2 regions of the Vibrio fortis genome follow, and region 2 is predicted to be linked to the other one. Evidence: predicted binding sites of a transcription regulator. Region 2 holds the regulator's gene; the other holds the start of a gene.
What was found. The regulator PurR, encoded in region 2, represses purine synthesis genes. The targets are predictions, from matches to a motif close to TNANGNAAACGTTTNCNTNA.
Positions count from the first base shown of each region.

Region 1: a site for PurR is predicted at 5,106-5,125, ahead of purE (5-(carboxyamino)imidazole ribonucleotide mutase). Genes of this name have one in related genera too.

Region 1 is NZ_AP025487.1:3,205,388-3,217,854, forward strand. Features, by position in the region: rRNA gene OCV50_RS14305 (16S ribosomal RNA) at 1-1,281, opposite strand, end outside; gene OCV50_RS14310 (gamma carbonic anhydrase family protein) at 1,785-2,330, shown strand; gene OCV50_RS14315 (DUF1488 family protein) at 2,327-2,593, opposite strand; gene aroE (shikimate dehydrogenase) at 2,596-3,426, opposite strand; gene hemF (oxygen-dependent coproporphyrinogen oxidase) at 3,503-4,420, opposite strand; gene OCV50_RS14330 (L-threonylcarbamoyladenylate synthase) at 4,442-4,999, opposite strand; gene purE (5-(carboxyamino)imidazole ribonucleotide mutase) at 5,198-5,683, shown strand; gene OCV50_RS14340 (5-(carboxyamino)imidazole ribonucleotide synthase) at 5,689-6,819, shown strand; gene OCV50_RS14345 (DNA topoisomerase family protein) at 6,861-7,433, opposite strand; gene OCV50_RS14350 (DUF494 family protein) at 7,446-7,922, opposite strand; gene dprA (DNA-processing protein DprA) at 7,925-9,037, opposite strand; gene OCV50_RS14360 (LysM peptidoglycan-binding domain-containing protein) at 9,047-10,123, opposite strand; gene def (peptide deformylase) at 10,264-10,779, shown strand; gene fmt (methionyl-tRNA formyltransferase) at 10,813-11,760, shown strand; gene rsmB (16S rRNA (cytosine(967)-C(5))-methyltransferase RsmB) at 11,849-12,467, shown strand, end outside.
Region 2 is NZ_AP025487.1:1,138,876-1,151,342, reverse strand. Features, by position in the region: gene mukB (chromosome partition protein MukB) at 1-3,265, opposite strand, end outside; gene mukE (chromosome partition protein MukE) at 3,262-4,026, opposite strand; gene mukF (chromosome partition protein MukF) at 4,007-5,344, opposite strand; gene cmoM (tRNA uridine 5-oxyacetic acid(34) methyltransferase CmoM) at 5,481-6,263, opposite strand; gene elyC (envelope biogenesis factor ElyC) at 6,379-7,254, shown strand; gene torR (two-component system response regulator TorR) at 7,367-8,080, opposite strand; gene torD (molecular chaperone TorD) at 8,337-8,984, shown strand; gene purR (HTH-type transcriptional repressor PurR) at 9,305-10,309, shown strand; cyclic di-GMP riboswitch class I at 10,481-10,565, shown strand; gene OCV50_RS05185 (TfoX/Sxy family DNA transformation protein) at 10,694-11,284, shown strand; gene OCV50_RS05180 (TVP38/TMEM64 family protein) at 11,409-12,089, shown strand; gene OCV50_RS05175 (DUF2007 domain-containing protein) at 12,104-12,424, shown strand.

The sequences.
Region 1 (12,467 bases), 1.2 Mb from region 2:
CTCGCGAGTTGGCCGCCCTCTGTATGCGCCATTGTAGCACGTGTGTAGCCCTACTCGTAAGGGCCATGATGACTTGACGTCGTCCCCACCTTCCTCCGGTTTATCACCGGCAGTCTCCCTGGAGTTCCCGACATTACTCGCTGGCAAACAAGGATAAGGGTTGCGCTCGTTGCGGGACTTAACCCAACATTTCACAACACGAGCTGACGACAGCCATGCAGCACCTGTCTCAGAGTTCCCGAAGGCACCAAAGCATCTCTGCTAAGTTCTCTGGATGTCAAGAGTAGGTAAGGTTCTTCGCGTTGCATCGAATTAAACCACATGCTCCACCGCTTGTGCGGGCCCCCGTCAATTCATTTGAGTTTTAATCTTGCGACCGTACTCCCCAGGCGGTCTACTTAACGCGTTAGCTCCGAAAGCCACGGCTCAAGGCCACAACCTCCAAGTAGACATCGTTTACGGCGTGGACTACCAGGGTATCTAATCCTGTTTGCTCCCCACGCTTTCGCATCTGAGTGTCAGTATCTGTCCAGGGGGCCGCCTTCGCCACTGGTATTCCTTCAGATCTCTACGCATTTCACCGCTACACCTGAAATTCTACCCCCCTCTACAGTACTCTAGTTTGCCAGTTTCAAATGCAGTTCCGAGGTTGAGCCCCGGGCTTTCACATCTGACTTAACAAACCACCTGCATGCGCTTTACGCCCAGTAATTCCGATTAACGCTCGCACCCTCCGTATTACCGCGGCTGCTGGCACGGAGTTAGCCGGTGCTTCTTCTGCAGCTAACGTCAAGAGATGCCGCTATTAACGACACCCCCTTCCTCACTGCTGAAAGTACTTTACAACCCGAAGGCCTTCTTCATACACGCGGCATGGCTGCATCAGGCTTGCGCCCATTGTGCAATATTCCCCACTGCTGCCTCCCGTAGGAGTCTGGACCGTGTCTCAGTTCCAGTGTGGCTGATCATCCTCTCAGACCAGCTAGGGATCGTCGCCTTGGTGAGCCATTACCTCACCAACTAGCTAATCCCACCTAGGCATATCTTGACGCGAGAGGCCCGAAGGTCCCCCTCTTTGGCCCGTAGGCATTATGCGGTATTAGCCATCGTTTCCAATGGTTATCCCCCACATCAAGGCAATTTCCTAGGCATTACTCACCCGTCCGCCGCTCGACGCCGTTATCGTTCCCCGAAGGTTCAGATAACTCGTTTCCGCTCGACTTGCATGTGTTAGGCCTGCCGCCAGCGTTCAATCTGAGCCATGATCAAACTCTTCAATTTAAGATTTTGTGACTCAACGAATACTGATTACATTCCCTATTCTTACGAATAGTGAATGTGAATTGACTGTGCCGAATCTTACGATTCGAATTGGTCACTCAGTTCATTGAAATCAAGTTGAAACCGAAGTTTCATTTTTGATATTCATCAACGAGTGCCCACACAGATTGATAGGTTTAAATTGTTAAAGAGCTTTCCTTTTTGAGCTTCGCTCAAATCGGACGGCCATTTTAGCGATTTAAGTTTTAGTGTCAACCACTTTTTTCAAAACTTTTTTCAAGCGCTTAGCTTGGCTAATTTGGCTTGCTGATTCGTTTTGGTTTCCTAAGAAGCCATCCCGTGTCAGCGAGGTGGCATTATAGAGATTGCGATCACATTGGCAAGCCCTTTTTTACGTTTTTTTTAGTTTTTTGATTGTTCGGATAAAAAACACCCAAAAACGGCCATTTATCCTAGTCAGAGACCCAATAATACTCTTAAGCTAGCTATATAAAGGAGGATTTATGAGTTCTATACGCAGTTATAAAGGTATCGCACCGGAAATAGGCCAAGGTGTCTATATAGATGAAACCGCAGTATTAGTTGGTGATATCAAGATTGGTGACGACTCTAGCGTTTGGCCTTTAGTTGCCGCAAGAGGTGATGTCAATCATATCCATATAGGTCAACGCACAAACATCCAAGATGGTTCAGTTCTTCATGTCACCCATAAGAACAAGGAGAACCCTGAAGGCTACCCTTTGATTATTGGTGATGATGTCACAATTGGCCATAAGGTAATGCTGCATGGTTGTACCATTCAGGATCGGGTATTGGTTGGAATGGGAGCGATCATTCTAGACAATGTTATTGTCGAGCAAGAGGTGATGATAGGCGCAGGCAGCTTAGTTCCGCCAAACAAGGTTTTGGAGAGTGGTTATTTATATGTGGGAAGCCCAGTAAAACAAGCACGCCCTTTAACGAATAAAGAGCTCGCGTTTCTCCAGAAGTCTGCCGACAACTATGTGCAGAACAAAAATGACTATTTAGATTCAGTTCGCCCTGTTTAAGACGCTTGAATCTCAATTTGACCAGAGGAGTTAAACTCCTCTTCTTCTATTAGCTCTTCTGCTAGTTCTTCTAAGTCAAAACGCAGCTCACTGAACACCTCAATAGCTTGTTCATTTGTTACTTCACGTCCTGCTAGTTTTCCTAGCTCTTCTAAAGTAATAGTGCACTCGATGAGTGCGCCACTTTGTTGAGCCGGGAAAACGACGCATTGATTCTCTGCATCCCAGGTTTGGATGTCAGGAAACAAAATTGACTGATTCATTATTAAGCCTCTAGGTTCTTTCTCAATTCTCTGAGGATTTGCTTTGTACCCGGTCTTAGACCTCGCCACAACATAAAGCTTTCAGCCGCCTGACCCACTAGCATGCCTAGGCCATCATAAGCAGCGTGGACACCATTATCCAATGCCCAGCGATTAAAGACCGTGTGTCCCGAACCATAGACCATGTCATAAACGGTACTTGTTGGTGTGAATATCTCGGCGGACACTTTTGGAAGTTCACCGCTCAACCCTGAAGAAGTAGAGTTAATGATCACATCAAAGCCTTCATTCACCTCATCAAGCCCAATGCCTGAGAGATGACCAAAGGAAGTAAACATTTCTGCAAGTAGTTGTGCTTTAGAGGCTGTACGGTTGGCAATCACTAACTGGCGAGGAGTGTGGTCAAGCAATGGCTTAATCACACCTCTTGCTGCACCGCCAGCTCCAAGCAGTAAAATACGAGCGTCTTTTAATACCACTTGGTGTTGCAATAAATCTTGGACAAGCCCCTCACCATCGGTGTTATCACCAATGATCTCACCGTCATCAAGCTTTTTAAGGGTGTTCACGGCGCCAGCTAGTTGAGCTCGCTCGGTTAGGCGATCCGCAAATTGGTATGCGTCTTCTTTAAATGGTGCTGTGACGTTACAGCCTTTACCACCATTGCCAAAGAAATCTTTCGCCGCAATGAGAAAATCACCAGGCTCAGGCTGTTGAGATGTATAGGTAAGTTGCTGGTTCGTTTGGCGGGCAAATAGCGTATGAATAAATGGTGATTTACTTTGACTAATTGGGTTTCCAAAAACGGCATAGCGATCTATGTACTGTGTCATATCCTTACCTAACAGAGCTTATGAAAAAGGGTCATCGAATAACGACCCTATCACTATACCTATAAGGAAGGAAGTCTTACCAAACTCTAGGTTTTAAATAGTCTGTATACAGTAACGCCTCTGGTGAACCCTCTTGAGGTTCGTATCGATACTCCCATCGTGCCAGTGGTGGCATCGACATCAAGATCGACTCAGTACGCCCACCACTTTGTAAACCAAATAGGGTGCCACGGTCATAGACTAGATTGAACTCTACGTAGCGACCACGACGATAGAGCTGGAAATCACGCTCGCGCTCACCGTAAGGGGTTTCTTTACGTCGCTCAACAATTGGTAAATAAGCTTGTGCGTAACCTTCACCAACCGCTTGCATGTAAGCGAAACTCTTCTCAAAGCCCCACTCATTTAAATCATCAAAGAACAAGCCGCCTACACCACGAGTTTCATCACGATGAGGCAAGTAGAAATACTTATCACACCACTCTTTATGTTGCTGATAAACATCATCGCCAAATGGAGCACATAGATCTTTCGCTGTTTGGTGCCAAGATTGGCAATCTTCAGCAAATGGGTAGAACGGGGTCAAGTCGAAGCCACCACCAAACCACCAGATAGGCGCTTCACCCTCTTTCTCTGCAATGAAAAATCGTACATTGGCATGAGAGGTTGGGATATATGGGTTCTTAGGATGGATCACCAAGGAAACACCCATAGCCTCAAATTTTCGGCCGGCAAGCTCTGGTCGATGTGCAGTCGCTGATGCTGGCATCTCTTTGCCTGCGACGTGGGAAAAGTTCACTCCACCCTGTTCAAATACGGCACCATTAGTCATAACACGCGTACGCCCACCACCGCCAAGACGCTCACCAGGCTCACGTTGCCATGCGTCTTCTTCAAACGCCGCAACACCATCGGCTTGTTCTAGCTGTTGGCAAATCGAATCTTGTAAGTTGAGCAAGAACTGCTTTACCGCATCTTTATCAATTGCTGACATGTTTCTTCCTTTGTGCAGGGTTTAGCCCTGTCTTAATATTTGAGAAGTCTTGGCATCACGGATTTCACTTGGCTTATCACGGCCTCCCGTTTCACCCTCAAGTATTGCCACCAGCTTATGACCAAGCTGTTGTTTCACTTCTTCTGTGGTCATACACGGCGGCTCACCCGACAGGTTTGCGCTGGTAGAGGTTAACGGCTTTCCAAGCGCATTACACATCTTCTGTACCAAAGGGTGATCGGTTACACGTACCGCTATTGAATCGAATTGACCACTCACCCAATCCGTCACTTGGCTACTAGCTGGCATGATCCAAGTAACTGGCCCTGGCCATGTCGCTTTCACACTGGCCAGTTGTTCGGCTGTGAGTTGGCTTTCATCTATATAGGGAAGCAGCTGTTCATAGCTAGCAGCAATCAAGATAAGACCCTTTTCCACCGGGCGCTGTTTAAGTTCAAGTAATTTTTGGATGGCTTGCGGGTTATCAGGGTCGCAGCCCACACCAAATACACCTTCAGTTGGGTAAGCGATGACTTCACCTTGTTGTAATGCCTGTAAAGTATTCTGAAAGTTGTCCACGGGTTGCCTCACCTATTTCTGCTATTAAACTCGTTAAGTGTACAAATAATCACTAACTGTGACTAAAGCTATTTGTTTATAAAATGTATCAAATGGCAACTTTGACTGACGCAAACGTTTTCCTTAAGCAATTTTCCCCGTATAATGCGCGCAAATTATCTAAATCACTTAATCAAATCGTACCTGAAGGAGTTTGAGATGACTGTCGGTATTATCATGGGTTCTAAATCTGATTGGCCAACAATGAAGCTAGCAGCAGATATGTTGGATCAATTTGGCGTAGCGTACGAAACAAAAGTGGTTTCTGCTCACCGCACTCCTCAACTATTAGCAGATTACGCAACTAGCGCAAAAGAGCGTGGTATTAAGGTGATCATTGCAGGTGCGGGCGGTGCAGCTCATCTACCAGGTATGGCTGCGGCGTTTACGAGTGTTCCAGTTCTTGGTGTACCTGTTCAGTCGAAGGCGCTGAAGGGTATGGATTCTCTGCTTTCTATCGTGCAAATGCCAAAAGGTATCGCGGTAGGCACGCTAGCTATCGGTGAAGCAGGTGCAGCGAACGCGGGTATTCTAGCGGCACAAATCATTGGTACACACAATGAAGAAGTAATGGCAAAAGTAGAAGCATTCCGCTCTGAACAAACAGAAACGGTACTTGCTAATCCAAACCCTGCAGAGGACTAATTCCCATGCATGTTCTTGTGTTAGGCGCGGGCCAGCTTGCTCGTATGATGTCCCTAGCTGGGGCACCGCTGAATATTGAAATTTCTGCTTTTGATGTTGGCAGCAAAAATATTGTTCATCCATTAACGCAAGCGATTCTAGGTAACGGCTTAGAAAATGCGATAGAGCGCGCGGACGTCATTACTGCTGAGTTCGAACACATCCCTCATGATGTACTTGAAGTGTGTGAGCGCAGTGGCAAGTTCCTACCGACAACCGAAGCGATCAAAGCGGGCGGCGATCGTCGTCTTGAAAAAGCTCTGCTCGACCAAGCAGGTGTGAAGAACGCTAAATACGCGGTGATCAACGCTCGCGAAGACTTTGACCAAGCGATCTCGCATGTTGGCCTACCTATGGTGCTTAAAAGCACACTAGGTGGCTACGATGGCAAAGGCCAATGGCGTCTTAAATCATTAGACGCAGTGGAAAGTGTTTGGGCGGAGATGGCAGAGTGCATCGCGGCGACCGACAACCAAGCGATTGTTGCAGAAGAGTTTGTCCCATTTGATCGTGAGGTTTCTTTAATTGGTGCTCGTGGTAAAGATGGCGAAATTCAGGTTTACCCATTGGCTGAAAACGTTCATACCAATGGAGTGCTGAGTCTATCGACAGCGATTGATGACATTGAGCTACAGGAACAAGCTAAGACGATGTTCACTGCGGTTGCTGAGCGCTTGGATTACGTTGGTGTGCTAGCGCTTGAGTTCTTTGATGTTCAAGGTGCACTACTCGTTAACGAGATTGCGCCACGTGTTCATAACTCTGGTCACTGGACGCAACAAGGTGCTGAGACTTGTCAGTTTGAGAATCACCTTCGTGCCGTATGTGGTATGCCGTTAGGTAGCACTAAGCTGATTCGCCCGACTGCAATGATCAATATCCTTGGTGAAGACACACTACCAAATGAGATCCTAGCGCAAGCAGGGTGCCACGTTCACTGGTATGGCAAAGAAAAACGTGCAGGTCGTAAGATGGGTCACATCAACGTCAGTGCTGACTACACTGCAGAACTGCAACGCACGCTTTGCGGTCTAGCGAATATTCTGGATAAAGCAGCCTACCCTGCAATCCATGATTTTGCCGAGCAGATGCAGTAAGTTAAAATCAATTAAAAACGGCGCTCAATGAGCGCCGTTTTTTATGCTTGTTCTTGAATGTGGTGACACTTTCGATCAGCACACTGCTTTTTAACGCCATGTGCTGTTTTCTTCTCGACCAACAATGGGAATCGGCAAACTTCACAACGACCAATAATCGGTGGCTGATTTACTGCAAACTTGCACTTTGGGTAGTTATCACATGCAAAGAACAGTTTTCCGTAGCGAGACTTACGCTCAACAAGATGGCCTTTTCCACACTCTGGGCAGGCGACTTGTGGCGCTTGCGTCTGTTCTTCTTTCGGTTGATCGAGTGACTCTATGTGATGGCACTCTGGATAGCTGCTGCAGCCGATAAACATACCGTAGCGCCCCTGTCTTAATACCAACTCACTTTGGCATTTAGGACAAGGCACACCGAGCTCTTTGACGATATGTCCATCGTTTTGATGCAGCGGCTTGATGTAGTCGCATGCTGGGTAATGAGTACACCCCATAAACGGGCCGTGCTTACCGTGACGAAGCTGTAACTCACCATCACACTGAGGACACGCTTCATGTTCGAGCGCATGCTCATGGGCGGAAAAAAGCTGATGATCGATCTTACTACTCATGACAAGCCTGTATTAATGCAAGATACCTTGCTCTTTGGTGTACAACAGCTCTTCCATTTGCGTGTAAGCACTCTCATTACCTGGTACGTTAAACAGCACCATTAAGATAATCCATTTGAGATCATCCAACTCAAACTCATTGGTTTCTAACCCCATCACTCGGTCGATCACCATCTCACGAATTTCAGTGGTCAGCACATTAATTTGCTCTAAGAATAGAAGAAAGCCGCGACACTCTAGATTGATTCGTGCCATTTCTCGCTTGGTATACACACGCATGGAGGTATTCGAAGAGACCGAAATCGCCGCTTGGCTGTCGGTTTCTTGCAATGCAGCGAGATCTTCTAACCAGTGAAGCGCCTTATAAATATCGTCTTGGTGAAACCCTGCTCGAAGTAATTCTTCTTCAAGCTCGTCTTGATCCACCTGCAATTCAGAATCGCTATGGATGTAGGTTTCAAACAGGTACATCAGAATGTCCATCATCATAGCTAGCCTCTCCCCTTTCGAATATAGCCACCAGAAACTGCAACAACATGCCCTAAAAGTTCTAACTCTAAGAGCTGCATCATGACCTCATGCACAGGTATATGGGTTCGCTGTGCCAAAATATCAACGGGTGTCGCCTCTAACCCTACGTTAGCTAACAGATGTGGAAATGGCAATTGTTCATTTGCATTGTCAGTTGTTGGCGCATCAAACAGACTGGGTTGTACTTCAATAGACCAATCTAATAGGCTTTTTATTTCAACAAGGACATCTTGAGCACTCTGCACTAGGCAAGCGCCCGACTTGATTAAACTGTTTCCTCCACGACTGGTAGGGCTGTGTATTGAACCTGGCAAAGCAAAGACTTCACGCCCTTGTTCTAATGCGTAGCGAGCCGTAATCAAGGAACCGCTCTTTTCCGCCGCTTCAACCACCAATGTACCTAGCGACAAGCCACTAATAATGCGATTACGACGCGGGAAGTTTTCAGGACGCGGCTTAGCAGAAGGGCGAAACTCAGAGATTAACGCCCCTTGTTCTGCGACTCGTTCCGCGAGTTTACGATGACGAGCCGGATAAACCGCATTCAACCCAGAGCCTAATACAGCAAAGGTTTCTCCTCCACCCGACAAGGCTCCATCATGGGCATAACCATCAATACCGAGCGCCAGGCCACTAGTAACAATCAAACCACTCTGGGCGAATTCTCGAGCGAAGGCTTTGGCTGTTTGCAAGCCTTCCAAGCTCGCATTGCGACTGCCGACCATCGCGATCTGAGGGTCACTCAGTGTTTTAATATTGCCGCGCACAAATAAGGCGCTCGGCGCACTGGCTATCTGTCGCAAGCAAGGTGGATACGCTGCACATTGGTGAGTAACGATATGATGTGTCGAATCTTGTGCTTGCCATGCTAAGCACTCTTCAATTAGAGGCTCAGTTTTGAATTTGAGGTAGGTTATTTGCGAATCTGAAAAACCAAGAGCCGACAGCTGTTCGTGGGTGTAATCAACAAGATTTTGAGGTGAATCGATAGCCAGCAAGCGCTTAAGACGCTTCATACCCAACTTAGGGACAAAACTTAACCTCAACCACGCCGCTAGCTCTTGCTCTGTCATGAGAGAACCCTACTCGCCTGAGCCATCACTTAGGAGCGGTGACACAGCCAAGGTGTCCTGACTAATAGGTTTACTGCTTTGAGTGACTAAAGCCAAACTGAAATACTGATAGGGCCTTATTACCATCAGATTCCCTATCTCAGTATTTGGCAATTGGATCTTATCGCCCAATGTCTCACTGTCGTAACTGTAGTCACCCTGCTGACCATAGACCACAGCGCCAGACTGACTAAGTGAAAACATCGAACCTTGGCGAAGGTTGTCGTGTGTACCTCTATCAATCACCACCACCTGATTCTTGGCACTGAATTTCCCGCCCTCCAAGGACCCTACGATATGTGCAAACTGCCCTGCAGCAGTCGGAGTCGGGTAAAAGGTCGTCGTCAGTGTGGCTTGATCGATATTCAATACAGGCAGCACTACATCATTCACTAAAATCTCTTGCTGCTGAGAATCGACCTGCAAACTACTAAAAGAGGTTTCTACGGAATGAAGGCGAGCATTAGCCACTAAACGCAGCGATATCATCGAAGACTGAGGGTTACTGCGTTGATACTCCGCAACCGCTCGGTAAATACCCCACTTTTGATGTTGCTGTTGTCCTGAGATAAACAGTCGATCTTGAGCCGTTAAAAACTTGCGCCCATCGCTGGTTCCCAATACACGCTCAGCTGCGTCGACCTCCGATTGAGTCACGAGTCGGTCCGATTGAAGATACGGAAGAACAAGCCCCTCATCGACCGTCGGTACTGCTTTTTTGTCTCTAACTCGAATCTTAGGGCTCAATTTAATAACGGGTTTAAGGCTTAAGACGGGCTGGCCATTCAACCAAACTAGGGAGAGCTTATCCCCTGGATAAATCAGATGGGGATTATCTATCTCTGGGTTCACCTGCCATAAACGCGGCCATAACCAAGGGCTGTCGAGGTACATCTCTGAAATATCCCACAAGGTATCACCTTTCTCCACGATGTACGTCTTGGGCGCGTCTTGTTTTATGTTCAGAGGAGTTGGGGGTTGCTGGGCCAGTGTCGCGGCTGAAAATGGTAGAAAAACTAGCGATAACCTTGTTAAAAAATGGCGCATGACCTCGGTTCCTTGGTCTGGATATATGACATCTAATCGTAGAATTACCTTCAGGATGCTGTCATTTGGCCTATAAAATGTCTAGAATTGAGCCAACAAGGTTTAAGCTGTTTCGGCACAGTTCAATATTTCGAGTGTATATGTCTGTATTACAAGTATTAACATTACCAGATGATCGTCTACGTACCGTGGCGAAACCGGTAAAAGAAGTTACCCCAGAGATTCAAAAGTTCGTTGATGACATGATTGAAACCATGTACGACGAAGAGGGCATTGGCCTTGCAGCAACGCAGGTTGATTTCCACCAACGTATTGTAGTTATCGATATTTCAGAGACACGTGATGAGCCAATGGTGCTGATCAACCCTGAAATCATCGAGAAGCGCGGTGAAGATGGCATCGAAGAAGGTTGTCTATCTGTTCCTGGTGCTCGCGCACTTGTGCCTCGTGCGGCAGAAGTTACCGTGAAAGCACTAGACCGCGATGGTAAAGAGTACACCTTCGACGCTGACGACCTACTGGCTATCTGTGTTCAACATGAGCTTGATCACCTAGAAGGTAAGTTGTTTGTTGATTACCTATCGCCACTAAAGCGCAAACGTATTCAAGATAAACTAGCTAAGATCAAACGTTTCAACGAGAAACAAGCAAAATAAGCGCTAGTTAAACTAATTAGAAGGAAGCCTACCTTGAGTCAGTCTTTAAGAATTGTCTTCGCAGGTACTCCGGATTTCGCCGCCCGTCACTTGGCGGCGTTGTTGTCTTCGGAGCATGAAGTTATTGCGGTTTACACCCAACCGGATCGCCCTGCAGGTCGTGGTAAGAAGCTAACGGCAAGCCCAGTTAAAAACATCGCCCTTGAACATGATATTCCGGTTTACCAACCTGAGAACTTCAAGTCAGACGAAGCGAAGCAAGAGTTGGCTGATCTTAATGCCGACATCATGGTTGTAGTCGCTTATGGCCTGCTGCTACCTCAAGTGGTGCTAGACACTCCTCGCTTGGGTTGTATCAATGTTCACGGCTCTATCCTACCGCGCTGGCGTGGTGCTGCGCCTATCCAACGCTCTATCTGGGCAGGTGATGCAGAGACAGGCGTAACTATCATGCAGATGGATATCGGCTTAGATACGGGTGATATGCTCAGCATTGCTACGCTACCAATCGAAGCAACCGACACCAGTGCTTCAATGTACGAGAAGCTCGCTGGTCTTGGCCCTGATGCTCTTGTTGAGTGTTTAGCTGACATCGCTGCAGGTAAAGCTGTTGCAGAGAAGCAAGACGACGAACTTGCTAACTACGCGAAGAAGCTGAGCAAAGAAGAGGCGCGCATCAACTGGAGTGACGACGCAGCACATATTGAGCGCTGTGTTCGCGCCTTCAACCCATGGCCAATGAGTCACTTTGAAGCCGCAGAAAACAGCATCAAGGTATGGCAAAGCCGTGTGGCAGAGCAAACCACTGATAAGCCAGCAGGTACCATTCTGCAAGCGGATAAAACCGGCATCTATGTAGCAACCGGACAAGGTGTCCTTGTTCTTGAACAACTACAAGTACCGGGCAAAAAAGCGATGTCAGTACAAGATATCTTGAACTCTCGCGCAAGTTGGTTTGAGGTGGGCACGCAGCTCATCTAACCCTTGCAAGACTGCACTCAATGTAGTCTATAACCTTTACGAGGGCAGAGATGTCCTCATGTATTCAATATAATAGTCGGTACTCCCCATGAATGTTCGCGCTGCTGCTGCCAATGTCCTGTTTCAAGTTGTCGATAAAGGCCACTCTCTTTCACACGCACTACCTGCGGCTCAAAAAACGATCCGCCCACGTGACCATGCTCTACTGCAAGAGATCTGTTATGGCGCTCTGCGCTACTTGCCTCGCCTAGAATCTATCGCCAACCAATTAATGGACAACCCGTTAAAAGGCAAGAAACGTGTTTTCCATCACCTGATCCTGGTTGGTATTTACCAACTGAGCTTCATGCGTATCCCTTCGCACGCAGCCGTCGGTGAGACAGTAGAAGCGACCAAAACGCTGCGCGGGCAGAACCTAAGTGGCTTAATCAACGCGGTACTACGCAATTACCTACGCGATCAAGAAGCTCTGGATGAGGCTGCGGTAAGTCACAACGCTGGCAAGTACGGCCACCCAAGCTGGATCCTAAAAATGCTACAAGAAAGCTACCCAGATCAATGGGAGCAACTTGTCGAAGCGAATAACAGCAAGGCACCAATGTGGCTGCGCGTGAACCGCCAGCATCACACCCGTGATGAATACGCTGAGCTACTTAAAAACGAAAACATTGAATACAGTCTGCACTCACAAGCTGCAGATGCCATAA
Region 2 (12,467 bases):
CAAGCTCAGTTGAGGTAATGGTACGCTCGTATTCACTCTTACGACTGCGCGACGTATGCAGACGCTCTTGCAGTTCATCACGACGACGAACAGCGCGCTCTTGTGCACCTTCATCGGCATTCACACCGTACTCTTGAAGCTCTTGCTTGAACTCTTGAACCGTTTCCAGTTTCGCTTGGTGTGAACTCTTCAGAGCCGCCAATACTTGGTTGTATTGGTTCATCTGCTCGCGCGCTTGCTTCAAGCCATCACGGCCTTTAGTACGCGCTTGCTCAGCTTGAACCAGTTTCGCTTTAAGCTGCTCGCTCAGTTCGCTGCTCTTGTTCAGTAGATCAACCGAATCTGAGTAAGCAAAGTAGTGACGACGTTCAATCAGATCAGACAGCGCAAATACTTTCGCTTTCAGAGCTTGCAGCGCTTGGTCCGCCTGCTTGTATTCTGCTTCTAGAGCATCAAACTGCTCTGGGTCAGCATCCAACGCACTGACAATTTGCTCTAGGCTTTGCAGTGCTTTGCCGTGATTGTTAAGGTACGATTTTGCTTCACCAAGACGTTCAAGCTGCGCTTCCAGTTCAGCTAAGCGCTCGACTAATGTTTCGTCTTCAAGAATACGAACCATAGGCCCTAGCTTATCTAGAGCTGCCAACGCTTGTTTGCTTTGTGTCAGCTGGCTACGTTGTTGTTGCTCTTTTGCATCCAGTTCAGCAAGTGCTCGAACAACTTGGTTGCGCTTATCGCGTACTGAAGCCAGTGCTTGCTCAGGGTCTGCGTTAAATGCAACGTGTAGGTGTTTTGCCACAAACGTATTGAACGCTTGGTATAGGCGATTAAGCTTTTGTGAATCGAACGCAGCTTTAGCATGGTTCTCAACCACGACATCACGCTCTTCACGCAACTTCTCTAGACGCTGTTCACGCGCCGCACGACCAAACAAAGGAATGTCTGGGAAACGTGAGTAACGCATTTGGCGATCATTTAACTGAACGCACACTGCGCCTTCTAGTTCATCAGCATTAAATGAGCTGTCGTCGAATGCATCAACGTCACCCTCAAGGATGTATAGATCTTCAGGACAATCTTCTAAGTCCACCAGCTTCTCTTTGATGCCGTCAAGATCAGACACCACAATAGCGTGACGAGCTGGACCGTACATTGCACTGAAGTACGGTGCGTCATCGATCGTGATGTCATCGTAGATCTCAGATAGAAGTACGCCACCTAGAGTATCCGCCAGACCTTTTAGACGAGGATCGTTTGAACCACCAGGAGAAGCAAGGCGCTCAATTTCTAGTTCAAGTTCACCACGACGCTTCGCCAATTGGTCTTTGGCGACAGACTGCGCTTTTTCATCTTCAAGCACTTGCTGCATTTGCGTCATAACTGCTTGGCTATCTTCTAGCTCAGTGTCCGTTTGCTCACGCAGGCTATCGAGTGCATCATTTGCTGTGATCCACGCAGGTGCAATCGCTTCAAGCTTTTGAATTTCTTGGTCGTGATTCTGCTGCACGCGGCGCTTTTCACTCTTCGCTTCACGCAGTTCCTCTTGAGCGTACTCAAGGGTTTCGATCTGCATTGCATGACGCTCGCGCTCTTCTTCAAAGATCGCTTCGTCATTAAGCTGAGTGTTGTGCTGCTTCTGATACTCTTCAGCTAGCTCTTTGGCTTGACGCTGCTGTGCAACATCACGAGCCATATCGCGGTGCTGTGCTCGCCATTGCTGTTCATTTTCAACAACGTGTTTCGCGTTACGGCCTTTATCAAGTGCTTGTTTAGCCACTTGTGACGCATCGCTACGCTCAACGGAACCAACAATGCTCTTAACGAGAGACAGTGCTTTTTCGAACTGAGCCGACGCTGCTGATGACATATCCAGCTTGTGTTTGGTTGCTAGCAGATGTTGCGTGCTCTGCTCTTCTTGCGCTTTAAGATCCGAAACGAGCGTCAATGCGCCTTCAGCGGTAATAGATTCATCATCCAAAAGCTGCTTGGTTTTCTCTAACGCTTGTACCGCTTGTTGGTACTGCAACGCGCGAGTTTGCTGAACGTCGAGGGCTTGTTGGTAGTCAGCAAGCTGAGTTTTCAGGCTATCCACTTCATCTTCAGTAATGGTTGCCTGCTCTTCAGCAAGAAGAACACGCTCTTGAGCTTCTTCAACGACCATCATCTGTTCTTCAAGGCGTTCGCTTAGCTCTTCAAGATCTTCGCTGTAGCGCTCAATTTTCTCTTGTTGACGAAGCGCTGTTTGCACAAGTTGTAGATGGTCTGAAGCCGCTTGGTAATCTTGTTCAAGAGAAGATTCTTGCTCAACCAGTAGCTCAAGTTCTTCTTGAACGCGATTAAGCAGGTTGTTTTGCTCAAGTAGCGTTTCACGCGAACCAAACAGCTCACCACGTAGCTTCATCGTTTGATCAAGCTTATTGCGACGATCGTTCGCATGGCGCATGTAGTCTGCTGCTACGTAGTTGGTCGACTCGGTGATCAAGTGTTTGAACAAGTCACGATCCGACTGAGTCGTCTTGATCGCTTCCAGTGTCATGCGGTTTTCGCGTAGCGCCGATTCCATATCTTGGAAGGCTTTCTTAACCCCACCATTTTGTGGCAATAGGTAGTCACGTAGAGAACGCGTGATCGCACTGGAAATACCACCGTAAAGTGATGCTTCAATCAAACGGTAGAATTTAGAACGGTCACCACTGTTACGCAGTTTCTTCGGCACTACGCCGAATTCAAACATCTGCGCGTGGTAATCCACAATAGAAGAGAACGCTTTAAAGTGCGCACCTTCGTACTGAGCAACTGCCGCTTTTACATCATTAAGCTGACACACACGTGCGTGGCTGTCTGATACGTTCTCGATCAGTACATCCGTTGGCTTAACGTGGCTAGGCAGGCCTTGAATCAAGAACGGCTTGATGTCTACTTTCTTGTCACGGCCCGCTACTTGTTGAAGCTTTACCGCGAACAATAGACGCTGGTTACGTGAGTTCACTACATCAAGAGCGGCATAACATGCGCCCGGCTGTAGCTTACCGTAGAGACCTTTGTCACGTGATGACTGAGAGCTACCCGCTTCCGTTGTGTTACGGAAGTGAAGCAGTGTTTGGTCTGGGATCAGTGCCGTAATAAATGCGGCCATCGTGGTCGACTTACCTGCACCGTTACCGCCAGAAAGCGTTGTAACCAATCCATCAATATCAAAAGTACGTGCGAAGAAGCCGTTCCAGTTGACCATGGTTAATGATTGATATTTACCTCTTTCAATCATGCTTCACCTTCTTCTTTAATCTGTTCGTTGCTAAGCATTTCGTCGCCGAAAATATCTTGTTGAGCATCTTGTTCTGTCTCTTCTTGCTCTTCATTTAGCAAGCTGCCTTGGTTTGGCTCTTGAGTATGAACAACTGCTTCACCATCACGAATTAGTCGCAATTGTGCTTCGCGCATATCATCACCAACGCGTACATCAGCACCGAAACGGAACACCGCTTCACTGATACGGAACTTACCCGTTTCACCGATGGAGATAAGCATACCGATACGGCGCAGACGACGCAGAGACGTTCTTACTTTTTCGAAAAGCTTCTCTTTATCTAAATCAGAGCCAGAAGCACGGTTGGTTGCCAGCTTCATTAGTTTCTTTTCATCAGCAAGTGCCATCAACTCTTCGAATAGCTCTTGATTAGTGAAGATACCTTCGTGAGCAAGACGCTCTGGGCTCAAGTAAAGGAAACACAGTACTTTACCCACCAGCATATCAAGCTCTGATAGGACGCTTCGGCCAATCAAAGAGGTCGAACGAGGACGCAGATAGAAGAAGCCTTCAGGGGCCTTTACCAGCTCAGTGTTATAGCGCTGGTAAAACTGTTGAAGTTCCAGTTCGAAATCCGACAATAGTGCGTGATTATCTAGGTCTTCTGTTGAAATGTGCTTACCCGAACGCAGCATGCTATCAAGCGCTGGGAATAGTGGGTTCGCAATCGCTTTTACCAGTTTCTCTGGCATGTAATCATCAGTACTTGTTAATGACATTTGCTTGTACCTTTGCACCGAAATCGTTGATTGCCTGCCAGTCAGGCTGGATCGCCTGATAGTCAGACTCTGAGTAACCTAAGCGCACTGCTTGGTCGACAACAATTCTGGCTAAATCAAAATGGTGTGTGCGAGGGTGTTCTGCAAGGTAATCTCGCAGTACTAGGCCAAGGTCGATTGGCGTCCCTTGCTGTTTGTGAACCTTCAACATCTCCGCAATTTTATCTGAGAGATAGTCGTTCACTTGTTCAAATTCTTCATACTCAACATCGAGTGGCGCTTGACCCATTACCTCATCGTCACGAAGCACTAACGCTTCATCACGTAGGTCCGTCAACTTCTCAGCATCGGCATAGGTTAATAGCCATGGCGCGTCAAAGTAGTCGGTCACCGATTGGCGCAGTCGTTGACTAAACGCTCGGTTTTTATCCATGTCGATCGCAGTACGAATGAACTTATGTACGTGGCGATCGTAACCAATCCAGAGGTCAATCGCTTGTTGGCCCCAGCTTGTGATTCGGTCTAGCTTCATTTGTAGACCAAATAGGGTTTCGCCAACGAACTCTAGCTCGTCGTCGCCATAAACAATCTCTTGGATATCAAGAATCTGTGTTTGCAGCTCATCACCCGCGGCTTGCAGCGTATCTTGAAGCTCTTTCAACGTCGCTGAAGTTTCAGACAATAATGCTTCACAGTTATTGATCGCTTCGCGCCAATCTTTATTAAGAAGGTCGGCGATTTGCTGTTTAACTGTTTGCTGCTGTTCATCCATCACACGTTGGTTAAGGTCGATCTGATCGAAAATCTCACCAACTGAGTATTTAAGTACGCCGTATACGTTCTTACGCCAGTGCCCCGGCGTTCCGCCTTTTTGTGCAGCTTCAATAGCTTTTGCCATCTCGTCAGCAACCATCGATAGTTGAATCGATAGTTTTAACTTAGAGAATTGACGGTGACGTAGATAATAATCTGAAATACCAATTGCGAGCGGCGATAGACGATAAATGCTCGCACCATCGGTGATCTCACTGGTAAAACGGCTAATCAATTTCTGTTTTACCAGTTCATTGATTGCATTGTTTGCGCGAAACGCTGAGGCTTCGCCGGTATCTTCGAACAAACGAGTGACAATGGTAAATGCATCGTGCAATTCACCCTCACCTAACTCTTCATCGAACCTTTCGTTGCTTAGTACTGCGATAGCAATTAGAAATGCCAATCGCTCAGGCGGCAAGTTTAATGAAAAATCATGCTGCTTGACCCAGCCCACCAACTCATCAATTGGCTGCTCTTCGGCAGTTTGAGTCATTTCACTCATTGTGGTTCCTGTTACTGTTCTTTGTAACACCGAGCAACTGTCGATGTTACGCCTTTTCTTTATAACGCTAGCTACGAGATTATCGACTGTAGCCTAGTAATGCGATGACAACTCTTGTATCACATTCTCCGCTTTTTTATTCTGGTTTTTGCGCCCAAACGTGAATATAACGACCTAAAGAGAGGTAAGGTTCTTGACGGCATAACTGCTTCTCAAGCTCAAGCACATCTTCGAATTGGTAGTCGCCCATGTACTCCATGTTTCCAATGTAATCGCTAAACGAGCGAATACCCGACTTTCCTTTGATCTCTAGACCAGCCTCTTCTATCCATTGATAGACCTCTTCAGGCTTCAAACCTTTTTGGGGTTGCAGCTTAAACCGTTTTCGATGTGGCATCCCATTTAATACATGAGGAATATTGCCACAAATCACATTTTTAAGGACTAATCCGTGATGGTTGTAAAACATAATTGATGCCACACCACCAGGCTTCACTTGCTCGAGCAAGATATCCAAGGCCTCTTTTGGATCGGCCAACCACTCCATCACGGCATGAAACATCACCATGTCCACTGGCTCATCCATATGCTGTGCAATATTTTGAACCGGAGAATGGATGAATCGATACTGTTCAAGCAAGCCGGCTTTATCAATATCTTGCTGTGCCAATTTCAGCATTTCAGAAGAAAGATCACACAGTGACACCTTATGTCCCAAGCTAGCTATCTTTTGCGACATCTGTGCTAAACCGCCTCCTGCATCCAGAATATGCAAAGGTGTATCATCGGTTTTGAATGTGCTTAACGCTTGCTCTAAATCTTCCCATACGATGATCTGACGGATCTCTCCTTTGTCAGAGCCGTAAATATTTTTTGCAAATTTGTGGGCGATATCGTCGAAATTACGGTCTTCAGTCACAGCTACTTGGGTTATCATGTCCTATCGTGCCTGCTATTCTGTCACAGGAATTTCAGGAATAAAGAGGCGATGTCTCTTTTTAGTACTAAGTGATGTTTTTTCGGACTATTCGGATATGTTTGAGCTGAAAAAAGTAGTGTCTTCACTGTTGATGCCACTGCCAGCAATGTTAATTCTCGCTTTTCTGGGCTTGGCCCTTGTTATGTTCACTACAAAACGTAAAACAGGGTGCCTTATCACGCTGTCTGCACTATGTGGTATTTTCCTCATCGCGTTCCAACCTGTTTCTAGTCAACTTCTCATGCCAATGGAACGACAGCACACTGCTTTCTTGCCGACCAATGAACCCGTCGACTATGTGATGGTATTGGGCAGCGGCCATGTGGTTGATGATCAAATCCCGCCAACGTCTGAGCTCAGCCGTACCGGTCTCATGAGACTTAGCGAAGGCATTCGCATCCAACGAATCTACCCTGGCGCTAAATTGATTCTCTCTGGTTATGGTGGTGGCACTGAGGTCAGCAACGCCCGTATGATGGCGAAAGTTGCCCTTGCATTGGGTGTATCTAAACCCGACATCATCTTACTTGAGACAGCCAAAGATACATGGGAAGAAGCGCGCCAAGCAGCGGCATTCGTAAAAAACAAACGAATGGTACTCGTCACGTCAGCAAGCCATATGCAGCGCGCTCTTAATGAGTTCCATGATGCTGGTATGAAGCCGATTCCAGCACCCACTAATTACCTTGCGCAAGACGGTATCGAGCAACCTTGGAATAAGTACATGCCGAAAGCAATTTACTTGGAGCAAACCGAGCGTTACTGGCATGAAACCATGGGATTGGTTTGGCAATCACTGCGCGATTGGCTAGATAATCAGAGCTCTGAAACCCAAGAGCCGATCGTTATCCCTGAACCATCAACCCTTGACGATGACGCCTCCACAGTGGCCGATGCATCACTGACAAATGACGAACAGCCAGCGCCCTAAACCTGTTTAGAGGTGGTTGCGCAATACTAAGCTAATAACACAAACAAAAAGCCGAGATACTGAGTATCTCGGCTTTTTCATTTTCGATTGTTGAGCATTTTAATTCTGAGCGTTAATCGCCAGCAAACATGTAACCTTCACCATGAACCGTCACAAAGATTTGTGGGTTCTTTGGATCAAACTCCATCTTCGCACGCATGCGACGAATCAGTACGTCGATGGTACGATCATTTGGCGCGTCTACACGGTGGCTAATCATGTTTAGGATTCGCTCACGGCTTAATACTTGGTTCGGGTATGATGACAGCGCAACCAATAGCTCATATTCAGCTTTGGTTAGCTTCACAGGTTCACCATTCTTACTCAGCGCGCGACGTGGAATATCAAATGTCCACTCGCCAAAGCGAACAATAGATTCATCTTCCGCTTGCTCCGCCACACCTGATGGTGACTTGCGAGCAGCCGAGATTCGCCAAAGTAGATTTTTCACTCGAACCAACAACTCGCGAAGTTCGAATGGTTTAGTAACATAATCATCTGCGCCCATCTCTAGGCCTACAATTTTGTCGATGCTATCCGTGCGTCCAGTAACTAAAATAATCCCAATGTCTGATTGACTGCGTAATTCGCGAGTTAGCATCAATCCATCTTCGCCTGGTAAGTTGATGTCCAGCATAATGAGGTCAACGTTATTCTCTTCTAAAACGTTTCTCATTTGCGCGCCGCTTTCTGCTTCGCTTACTGTGTAACCTTCGTTCTGGAAATATCCAACCAGCTTACTACGGGTTACCACATCATCTTCTACGACTAATACGTGATAGCTCATCTACACCACTTTTCTTATTTAATAGTTTCAGTGACTATTCTATTCATAACTAGTAACAATTCTAGTAGTACGCAAGATAAAAGCCAGAAACCTGAATTTTTTTTGATACAAGACAATCTTAAACCTTGCTATTTAACCTCCATCGCAATTCAATATAGGCATTACTACTAACGAGTAACTTTGCAGTTTGCAAATACAACGGTTAGTCAGCCTTCGTACCGCAGATATTACGAAAGACGATATTAGGATTATTGAGATGAAAGAAACGAAAGCGTTCAATGAACAACGAGCTGAAATTTACTGGTGGCTATCGAGCCTGTTCGCAAAAGAACTGACTCAAGAAGAATTGGATAACTACCACTCGGTTGAGATTCGTTCGTTTTTAACTGGTCTCGGTGATAATGAAACACTAAAACCAGCCATCAATAGTCTAGTCGATGCGCTTAACCGATTGCAGAACCGTGAAGATGCTCAGTTAGAGCTTTCATCAGATTTTTGCGAATTGTTCCTAAAGTCTGACAAGTATGGCGCTCTACCGTACGCTTCTATTTACCTAGACAAGAGCGGCCTTTTGAATGCGAAGCCTGCTCAAGATATGGAAGCGATCATGGCTTCTTATGGTATTGCAGTAAACCAAGACCTAAAAGAGCCGGCCGATCACCTAGCCATCGAATTAGATTTCCTAGGCAACATCATTATTCGTTCAAACGATCTTGAAACCGAGCAGGAACTAGAAGCGGCTTTCACTGCACAACATGAGTTTGTTGAGCAACAACTTCTTAGCTGGGTTCCACAATTTGCAACAAAATGTCGTGAATTTGATGAATTTGGTTTTTACGCGTGTGTTGCAGAATTGCTAACTGCCTTCTGTAAACTTGATGCGCAATATTTAGCTGGTGAATAAATTCACTAATGACTAAAGGCACAATTTAGGTAGAATGTGACAATTCACCCAGATTTCTGGGTGAATGTTATTGCGAGTATTTTCTAGTCAGTCTAAAATTGTGACCGCAAACGATAAAATATGAAACATTCTCGAAATGCTATGCTTTAAATTAGCTAAGAGCATTTCGGTGTTAAGACAAGCCGCTCTCATTAGCGGTTTTTTGTTTTTTAGCACTTTAGTACCGAGAGAGCCCTACAAATTCTAAGCTCTTGTTCTGGTAGCTTAAACGGCTACTTACTCCGTACTTCTGAGAAAGTAGCTATCAATAGGATAAAGCCATGGCAACTATAAAAGATGTCGCTCGCTTAGCCGGCGTATCAACAACCACCGTTTCTCACGTGATCAACAAGACACGTTTCGTAGCAGAAGCGACTCAAGAAAAAGTAAACAAAGCCGTAGACGAATTAAATTACGCACCAAGTGCGGTTGCTCGTAGCCTGAAATGTAACTCTACACGCACTATCGGTATGTTGGTCACTCAATCAACCAACCTATTCTTCTCTGAAGTTATTGATGGTGTAGAAAGCTACTGTTACCGTCAAGGTTACACGCTGATTCTATGTAACACTGGTGGTATTTACGAGAAGCAACGTGACTACATCCGAATGCTTGCTGAAAAGCGGGTAGATGGCATCTTGGTGATGTGTTCAGACTTAACAGAAGAACTTCGTGAAATGCTTGACCGCCATGCTGACATTCCAAAAGTTGTTATGGACTGGGGCCCTGAGAGTTCACAAGCGGATAAGATCATCGACAACTCTGAAGAGGGTGGCTATCTGGCAACTAAATACCTAGTTGAACGTGGGCATGAGCGTATTGCTTGTCTAAGTGGTCATTTAGATAAAGCGGCATGTGTTGAACGTATCGCAGGCTACCGTCGTGCATTGGCAGAAGCTGACATCCAAGCAGATGACAACCTAATTCTTGAAGGTAACTTCGAGTGTGATACTGCAGTTATCGCAGCAGATAAAATCGTCGCAATGGAAAACCGCCCTACTGCAGTATTCTGCTTTAACGACACGATGGCACTTGGTCTTATGAGCCGCCTACAGCAGCAAGGCATTAAGATCCCTGAAGATATTTCTGTGATTGGTTACGACAACATTGAGCTGGCAGAGTACTTCTCACCACCACTGACAACGGTTCACCAACCAAAACGTCGTGTCGGTAAGAATGCGTTTGAAATTCTGTTGGAGCGCATCAAAGACAAAGACCATGAAAAACGCGTATTCGAGATGCATCCAGAGATTATCGAGCGCGCTACAGTAAAAACGTTAAAGTAACGTAAACTTTAGATAATTCTAATAAAACGCACCGTTTGGTGCGTTTTTTTTATTTGTTAAAAGTAAAAGCTCAGTTGCATATTAAGGCAACAATTAACTGAACCGAGATCACACTTTTGAGCAACAAGTGTGAACCTCATTCAACAAAAAACTTTATTCTTAATTATACAGTCACGCACAGGGCAAATCACTTGAAAGGGTGAGACGCAAAGCCTCCGGCCTAACCCATTATTGGTATGGTAGCGGGGTTACCGATGGCAAAATGCAGTATTTCCTACCTTTAGTAGTAATTTACGGCTTATTGACAATTTTATTGCGACATTTTGCTAATCTCTCGGACCTGCTTATTTGGTGGCGTAATTCAAATACACCGAGATAAACAATATGGATAAACCGATACTCAAGGACTCAATGAAGTTATTTGAGCCACTTGGAAAGATAAAGTCACGCTCAATGTTTGGCGGTTTCGGCCTATTTGCCGACGACACTATGTTTGCATTGGTCGTAAACAACCAGTTACACATTCGAGCTGACAAGAATACTACTTCACAATTTGAACAACAGGGCTTTGAACCTTACGTTTACAAGAAACGTGGTTTCCCAGTCGTAACTAAGTATTTTGCCCTCCCAGAAGACCTCTGGCAGGCTCAAGAACGCATTATCGAACTGGCAAAAGCCTCCCTTAACTGTGCTAAAGAAGAGAAGCAAATTCAGTCATCGGCTAAACCGACCCGATTGAAAGATCTGCCGAACCTTCGTCTTGCTACAGAGCGTATGCTGAAAAAAGCAGGTATCGACACAGTTGAGAGCTTGTATGAATCAGGTTCTGTTAATGCTTACAAAGCAATTAAAGAGTCTCATTCATCGAGTGTTAGCTTAGAGCTACTTTGGGCACTTGAAGGTGCTATCAATGGCACACACTGGTCTGTGATACCACAACAAAGACGCGACGAGCTCATCAGTTATATAAATTAGGTCCAAATCACCTAATTGCAAAAAGCCACATTTTTGTGGCTTTTTTTATTTTCTTTTGAAAGTTAATCTTTCCTTCGCCTGTCTAACTATACTAACAATAAGCAAAAGATTAAGGGACGCTCCTATGAGTAAGAAAATGATTTTAGGCATAATTTTAGTTGCCACAATCGTGTTGCTAGCCGTCAACTTTGGTCAATACTTGACTCTCGAAAATGCCAAAGCTCAGCAGGCACTTCTTAATGACTATATAGAGACTAACTTTGTTGTCGCAGCAGCGACCTACTTTATCCTCTATATAATGATCACCGCATTTTCTATTCCAGGTGCTGCTGTGGTTACACTTCTCGGCGCAGCGCTATTTGGTTTCTGGACGAGTTTATTACTGGTCTCTTTTGCAAGTACCATAGGTGCGACATTAGCATTCCTGAGTAGTCGCTTTCTATTGCGTGACTGGGTTCAGGGTAAGTTTGGCGATAAGCTCTCTACTATTAACCAAGGTGTAGAGAAAGACGGTGCGTTTTACCTATTCTCACTGCGCTTGATTCCGGTATTCCCATTCTTCCTAATTAATTTGTTGATGGGCTTAACACCTATCTCCGTAGGACGCTATTATTTGACTAGCCAATTGGGGATGTTGCCAGGTACTGCGGTTTACCTAAACGCAGGTACTCAGTTAGCAGAGATCGATTCTCTGTCAGGTATTGTCTCTCCTTCAGTATTGCTTTCTTTCGCACTACTAGGTGTGTTCCCAATTGCAGCTAAATGGATCATGAGTAAGTTTCGTTCGGCGCCAGTCGCTGAATAGATAAAGGAAAATTGATGAAAATATTCAGCGCTGCAAACCCAACTGAGGCTCACATCATATGTGGGCTTCTAGAGAGTGAAAAAATCGCCTGTGAAGTGCGTGGGGAAGGATTATTTGGTTTAAAGGGGGAAATCCCTTTCTCGGAAGAAACAGACCCATACGTATGGCTTTACGAGCCTTCTGATGCGACAGCAGCTCTGAATCTCATCAACGCCTATAAGAAGCAGCAAGATTCGATTATCTATGAAGAGTGGCGCTGTACACAATGTCATGAAGTCAACGAAGCTCAGTTTGGGTCTTGTTGGCAGTGTGGTTCACCTTGCCCCGAAACATAGACCGTCGTAACAAGAGTCCCCAAAAAAAAACAGGAAGCCTAGT